One region of the Paenibacillus sp. S-38 genome, then DNA from elsewhere that is predicted to be linked to it. Evidence: a T-box and tRNA genes for the amino acid it is inferred to sense, from the RefSeq annotation. Region 1 holds a T-box; the other holds one or more tRNA genes.
The links. The T-box of region 1 lies ahead of hisS (histidine--tRNA ligase). A T-box ahead of a tRNA ligase gene usually reads a tRNA of that ligase, here a tRNA-His.
Positions count from the first base shown of each region.

Region 2: it encodes a tRNA-His, which carries the amino acid that the T-box ahead of hisS (histidine--tRNA ligase) is inferred to sense. The anticodon was not compared.

Region 1 covers NZ_CP187970.1:2,997,080-3,000,480, reverse strand. Annotated here, with positions in the region: gene ACP26L_RS13710 (LTA synthase family protein) at 1-956, shown strand, start outside; T-box leader at 1,096-1,387, shown strand; gene hisS (histidine--tRNA ligase) at 1,486-2,739, shown strand; gene ACP26L_RS13700 (ABC transporter ATP-binding protein) at 3,204-3,401, opposite strand, start outside.
Region 2 covers NZ_CP187970.1:7,277,210-7,280,610, forward strand. Annotated here, with positions in the region: gene ACP26L_RS31745 (RtcB family protein) at 1-435, opposite strand, end outside; gene ACP26L_RS31750 (ribonuclease H-like YkuK family protein) at 495-1,079, opposite strand; tRNA gene ACP26L_RS31755 (tRNA-His) at 1,137-1,210, opposite strand; tRNA gene ACP26L_RS31760 (tRNA-Glu) at 1,213-1,288, opposite strand; tRNA gene ACP26L_RS31765 (tRNA-His) at 1,402-1,475, opposite strand; tRNA gene ACP26L_RS31770 (tRNA-Glu) at 1,478-1,553, opposite strand; gene ACP26L_RS31775 (hypothetical protein) at 1,996-2,196, opposite strand; gene ACP26L_RS31780 (NAD-dependent protein deacylase) at 3,108-3,401, opposite strand, start outside.

The DNA of each region.
Region 1 (3,401 bases):
CGGCGGTGGCCCGGCGCATTATCGAGGAGAGCGGGCGCAGTCCCGGCTCCGATTTCATTTTTGCCAATACGATGGAGAACCATTACCATTATTTTCCCGGAAAATTCAAGCGCAATACGATTGACGTGAAGGGCAAGGGCGTATCGGCGGAGACGATCGGGCTGACCGAGACGCTTGCACAGGGCATGTCGGGGGCCGACCGGATGCTGCAGGGGCTCGTGACCCACTACAGCAAGGTGAAGGAGCCGACGATCATCGTCTTCTTCGGTGACCACCTGCCTTCGCTGGAGAAGTACAATGCCTACATCGACACCGGCTATATCTCGGGAGAGGACGACCCGGATTTCCTGGAGAAAATGCACAATGTTCCGCTCGTGATCTGGAACAACTACCTGCCCCGCGGGCAGGCGGACGAGCTCCATATCAGTCCCTCCTTCCTTGGCCCGTACATCCTCGAGATGGCCGGCCGCGAAGGCAGCGATTATACGGACTACCTGGCCGGCCTGTCCAAGAAGCTCCCGGTTCTCCCGCCGGCGCAGGATTATGCCCGGTATGGTGTCGATCCTGCCCTGGCGGAAGAGTATGCCCGCAGGCAGGCCGAGCATTTTGCCGAAGCCCAGCGGCTTGCCCCGCAGCGGAGTGAAGGCGAATTCGAGCTGGGTTATGGTCCGCCCCGCCTGGAGAGCATCTCTGCGGGAGGGACGGACCGCGGCGGCAATCGCGATCCTCTGTCCCTGGCACTCCATGGAGGCCGTTACGGACTCGGCTGCACGGTATTTGTCGACGGTCAAGCGGTACCGACCACCTGGCAGAGCGAGTCCAGCCTTCAGGCGCTGGTTCCGCGGGAGCTCATCGGAGCAACCGGCTCCATTGCCGTGCAGATCAAGGTGCTCGACTCGAAAGAGAATGTGCTCGGCGTCTCGGAGACGATCAGCTATGCCGTTCAGAGGTACTAAGAGCGGAGCCTGGAAACAGAGCGGCCCCTCCTCCTCGCAAGGGAGTTGACAACCGGAAGACTCCCGTTGTAGAATCCTTGGTAAGTTGAGCAGGAATGATCCAAATCATTCCATTCGTGTGATGGATTCACTTATAGCAATGCAGGCGTTGACAGGGAGAGTAAGTCCCTTGCCCGTACGTACAGAGAGCCGGTGGTTGGTGCGAACCGGACGTAGGAAGAGACCGAAACACACCCTTGAGCTGTGCTCCGAACCGCTCCGCGGCTTAACCCGCGGCGGCCCAGTAGGCGGCACCGGAGACTTCCACCGTTATCAGCGGAAGAGGGGTTAGTCGTTTTGACCCCTATCGAGAGATGCTGTGCTCCCCTTCCTTGGATGGGCCGGGTGCAGTGTAACATGGGTGGTACCGCGAGCCGAGCCTCGTCCCGTTTGGGATGGGGCTTTTTTGCGTTCTCCTGCCCGGCTCTCCCTGTCCCAGCTCAACGCACGGATGCTGTACACCAAACTTGTAACCAGGAGGGAAAAGACAATGAAAATCAAAGAATGGATCCGCCCCCGCGGCACGGCTGACGTGCTGCCCGAAGAGAGCTTCCTATGGCACCGCGTGGAAGACGCTGCAAGAAAGGTGGCGCGCCTGTATCATGCCAAGGAAATCCGCACGCCCCTCCTGGAATACGAGGAGCTGTACAGCCGCAGCGTAGGGGACGCCACGGACATTGTCGAGAAAGAAATGTATACCCTGACCGACCGGGGCGGCAGGCGGCTGGCCCTGCGGCCGGAAGGAACCGCCGGTGCAGCCCGGGCCTTCCTGCAGGGACGGCTCTACTGCGGCTCCCTGCCGATGAAGCTCTACTACATCGGCCCGATGTTCCGCTACGAGCGTCCGGGCCAGGGAAGGCTGCGGCAGCACACGCAGTTCGGCGTGGAAGCGGTCGGCTCCGCCTCCCCGCTGGCCGATGCGGAGCTGATGGCCATGGCGCTTCGCTTCTACGAGGAGCTTGGCGTGCCCGGGCTCACCGTGTCCGTAGGCAGCGTAGGCTGCCAGGGCTGCCGGCAGGACTATACCCGCAGGCTGCAGTCCTATCTGCAGCAGGAGCCCGGGGAGCTCTGCGCCGACTGCCTGCGGCGGCTCGAGCTGAATCCGCTGCGCACGCTCGACTGCAAGCAGTCCGGCTGCCGGCGCCGGCTGGAGCAGGCGCCCCGGCTGTCCGAGGCGCTGTGCCCGCCCTGCCGCGGCCATGCCGCCGGAGTCGACGCCGCGCTGGAGTCGCTCGGCATCCCTTATGTGCGCGATGCGCTGTTGGTGCGGGGCCTCGATTATTACACGGGAACCGTATTCGAAATCCAGCACAGCGGATCGGCCGTCGCCGGAGGAGGCCGCTACAACGCGCTGTACGTGGAGCTCGGCGGACCGCCGCTGCCCGCCGCCGGCTTCGGCATCGGACTTGAGCGGACGCTGCTCCTCCTACGGGAAACCGGAGCCCTGCCGGCGTCCCCCGCCCCGGGGCCCGACGTCTGGGTCGTGCCCCTCTCCGAAGCCGCCTGCCCCCGGGTGCTCCCTGTGCTGGATGCGCTGCGCCGGGCAGGCCTGGCCGCCGCGTCCCCGCTCGAGCCTGCCGGCTGGAAGGGGGCGCTGAAGTCGGCCCTCCGGGCAGGGGCCGCCTACCTGCTCGTCCTGAGCGGCGAAGAGGAAGAAGCCGGCAGCGTCGAGATCAAAGAGCTCGCCACCGGAGATCAGATGCGTCTTCCGCTCGACGCCTTTCTGTACCGCTGCGGCAGGTAGATACCCGGCTTCCTTTTCCGGCCATGGACAATCGATGCCTAAGCCGCCCCGCTCAGCTTAGGGCAAGGGCGGCTGAAGCCAGCGGTTTGTCCGCCCCGCGGGCAGCCCGCTGATGACAGCCCCCTCCTCCGTGTACGTCCCTTCTACGCCTGCACGGCGGCATTGCGGCGTCAGGCCCGGGGACCGCGCCCGCCGTTTTATCCATCCGACGGGCAAGGTAGCGGCTTATTCCGCGGCAGCTCACCCCAAAGAAGCCCTTCCGGCAGGCGGCACGGAAGGGCTTCTTTGGGGTCACGTCAGCGGAGGTGCACGGCCCCCGGTATGCGGCGATGGGGCTGAGCGGCGGGCATTGCCGCTTCCTGCCGAAGGCTGTCGACTTCTGCGCTTCCCCGGGAAATAGCTGTGGTGCCGGGCATCCTCTTACCGCTTGATCGCACCAGCGGCAGCGGGCGCCGCCCGGCACCTCAGTTCTCGCCGCGGTGCCACAGTCTGCGCAGCTCCACGCTTGTCTCGAGGAGCTCCTCCAGCGTTCCCGAAGCCTCGACCCGGCCGTCCTTCAGCACGATAATCCGGTCCGCCCGAGCCAGCGCCGCCTTGCGGTGCGAGACGACCAGGCAGGCGGCGCCGGAGCGCTGGGCTTCCAGCCGCTCCCACAGCTTACT
Region 2 (3,401 bases), 3.9 Mb from region 1:
GCCGTGCTGGACTACCTCCATGACGTCGATATCGGCGTAGTTGGAGTTCTTGCGCTCACTCGTCGGCACATACTTCTCGATGGCCCGGATCAGGGCCCGGCGGACGCCTTTGTCCTGAATGTCCCGCTTATGCAGCGGGGTCGTATGCACCCGCATCCCGCAGCCGATGTCCACCCCGACGATCGACGGGGAGACAAAGCCGTCCTTCAGCCCCCATACGGCGGTAGTCCCGATACAGGTGCCAATCCCGATGTGAGCGTCGGGCGTGTAGCTCATGTAGACGCTGCGCGGGATGCGCAGGTTGTTGTCCGCCATCTCATACACGCGGTCCTCGAAGGTGCCGAACACCTCTTCATTGGCAAAAACATGCAGGCTGCCATGCTCCAGCCCGATCTCGTGGTGATTGCTGCCATGCAGCTTGTGATTCCAGTTCACTGTCTTTCGCTCCTTTTACTTATCATGCTGTCCTGCAGCGGTTTGGGGTGCCTGGCCGGTCAGCCAAGAGCCGACCTTGCCGGTGATTTCGTATATCGGTTCGCATACGCGGATGCCGCGTACGAGTCCGGCTTGACGCGAACGGCGTACGTCCCCATCGCCCTGACCCACTCCACCATCTCCTGGAGATAGAGGGAGGTCTTGTTCTTCGACGGATGCGTTCCGGCATCGATATCGATGAATGTGCGCAGCGCGGCCCCTTGATACACATAGGGCAGCAGCAGATCCTCCAATGTCTCTATCGCCTGAAGCTCCTCCAGGCACCAGGCCGCCTCCTGCGAGAGCGACGTCTCCAGGCTCAGCTTCTCCTTCACCGAGGTCAGCTCCCTCGGGAGCACGACCGTCCGGATGCAGGCCCAGGCTCCCCGCCCGAGGCGGTGGAGAATGATCCCGGTCACCAGCTTCGTGTGGCCGCGGTGCACCTGGCTGTCGCTGCCGATCACGAGATCGTAGGCGGCGCGCGGGTCCTGCATCACGAACCGCTGCATGCGGTCCAGCACATCGGCGGGGGTAAGCCTCCGCTCCGTCAGATTGTGGAAGCGCAGTTCGTTCATCATGGGCATGTGGGTCATTCTTGTTCTCATCATGTTCACCTGTACACTCGTACATGTCATCCTTTCGCGTTAGTCTGTTCTTTGGTTTGGGGAGAACAGCGGGACTCGAACCCGCACCTGCCGATCCACAATCGGCTGCGCTGCCTTTGCGCTATGTTCTCCATGGTGACGCATGGGGGATTCGAACCCGCCGGTGCACGATTGAAAGTCGTGTGGCTTAACCTCTTGCCTAATGCGCCGAAAGAAGAGTTGATCTTGTTTAAATTGGTCGGGCAGGAACGGGAGTGACCCGTTACCGTCTGCCGGCCGCCGATAATGCAGCGGCTTCTGTGACTTGCTGCCCATGATGATATGGGGAGAACAACGGGACTCGAACCCGCACCTGCCGATCCACAATCGGCTGCGCTGCCTTTGCGCTATGTTCTCCATGGTGACGCATGGAGGATTCGAACCCACCGGTGCACGATTGAAAGTCGTGTGGCTTAACCTCTTGCCTAATGCGCCGAAAGAAGAGTTGATCTTGTTTAAATTGGTCGGGCAGGAACGGGAGGGACCCGTTACCGTCTGCTGGCCGCCGATAATGCAGCGGCTTCTGTGACTTGCTGCCCATGTTATCTAGCATAGCGAGGATCTATTCATTCGAAAGTGACCTTTGTGCGAAGCGCGACGGAACGAGAATGAATAGACCCGAGCCTCGCCCTTCCCTGCCAGCGAGGATCTATTCATTTGGTAGTGACCTTTGTGCGGAGCACAACGGAACGCAAATGAATAAATCCGAGCGCCCGAACGCAAATGAATAGACCCGAGCGCCCGAGCGCACAAATAGGCCACCATCATCCCCCAGCTCCCCCATCCCGGACATAGGGCCGGGGTGGATCGGAAGCCGCGGTGATCCGGCAGCCTGCATCCTGGTACGCCTAAGATAACCCGCCTTGCTGCGGGTAGGTCAGGTCCGCGCCTCCCCCGTCAGGAGAGGCGCTTCCAAGGTGCTGCTGCCGCTCGGGTTCCCATGAACCGCCTTTTCGTCTGCACCAAACGGGCAGGCAGACTCCGGGCTGGGAACCGTCTGTTTCCAGTGCTGGGACGGCTGTGTCCCCAGCGGATTCAAGCTAATCTGTTCGCTAATCTGGTATACGATGCGTTCCATGCGGTCCTCTCCTTTCCTTGGGATGAAGGGGCGCTCTCTCCCCCTCTACGGCTTTGCGGCATTCCTTTAACAGCCAACAAAAAAGACTGCGCCGCTCCTTTTTCTCCCCCGTACGGGCAAAAGAAAAAGGCTGCGATCCGCAGCCTCACACATACCGGTTATGCTTAGACGTGCGCCGAATGAACCGGACATCGCCAGGGTATATGGATGCTGCGCGGAGGATCGAGCATCAAGCTCTCCTCATGAGATCGTTCCTGTATGGTATTGGACGGATTTTGCGTTTCGAGCCCTTGGTACTTTCTCATGAGTCTTCCTCCTCCTTTGCTTTAGGGTGTATACGATCTTGTTCCTCATGGCGCTTATGAACTTCATGGAGCCCAGCGGACCAGCCGCATGACACCCCATCTTCCTTAGCCGCTCGGCTGCTGTGCACCCTTGCTTGCCTGCTAACTTGCTGCTCATCGTAGCATGAGTCCGAGTGAGACGTCAACCATATTTTTATAAATTTAGATTTTTTTACTAAAAACACACGCCCCCCAGGTACAAAAAAACGGCTGCCTCCAGCACTTCCCCTGTTCCAACGAACCAGAGAAAGATTGCCGATCAGCAGCCGTTTACGGAGCAAACCTTACAGGTTACCCATATGCTGGGCTAACCCGAAGATTCCTGTTCGGCGGCCGATGGACAAGAATGGGATGGGATTCCACGTCAAAGCAGCGGTGCTGGGATTCCAGACTCCGCTCATACGAGGGTGCTCCATTCTCCGGTTTCAACGCTGTCATCAATATTCCCATCCATGTCTTCATCGTGCCGCACTCCTTTCCGTTTTCCTGTATTGTCCAGGGATTTGTTGTTCCCAAGCTTAACGGGTCACCCCAACCCTTGTCAAGAGGGATCTTCATATTCTTATATCAGGCTTCCGGCTCGACATATCCCGCCATCGCGCTGAGCACCTTCCCGATGCTGTCCTGAACGAGGTAATTCGCCGCGCTGTCATAAGGGGTCTCCGACTTGTTGATAAGCACCAGCCTGCTCCCCGAGTAGTAGCGAATCAGTCCCGCCGCCGGGTACACGCGCAGCGACGTACCGGCCACGATCAGCATATCCGCCGCCATGATCGCCTCCACCGCCGCCGATAAGATCTCCTCGTCGAGCCCCTCTTGGTACAGGACGACATCCGGCTTAATAATCCCGCCGCAGGCGTC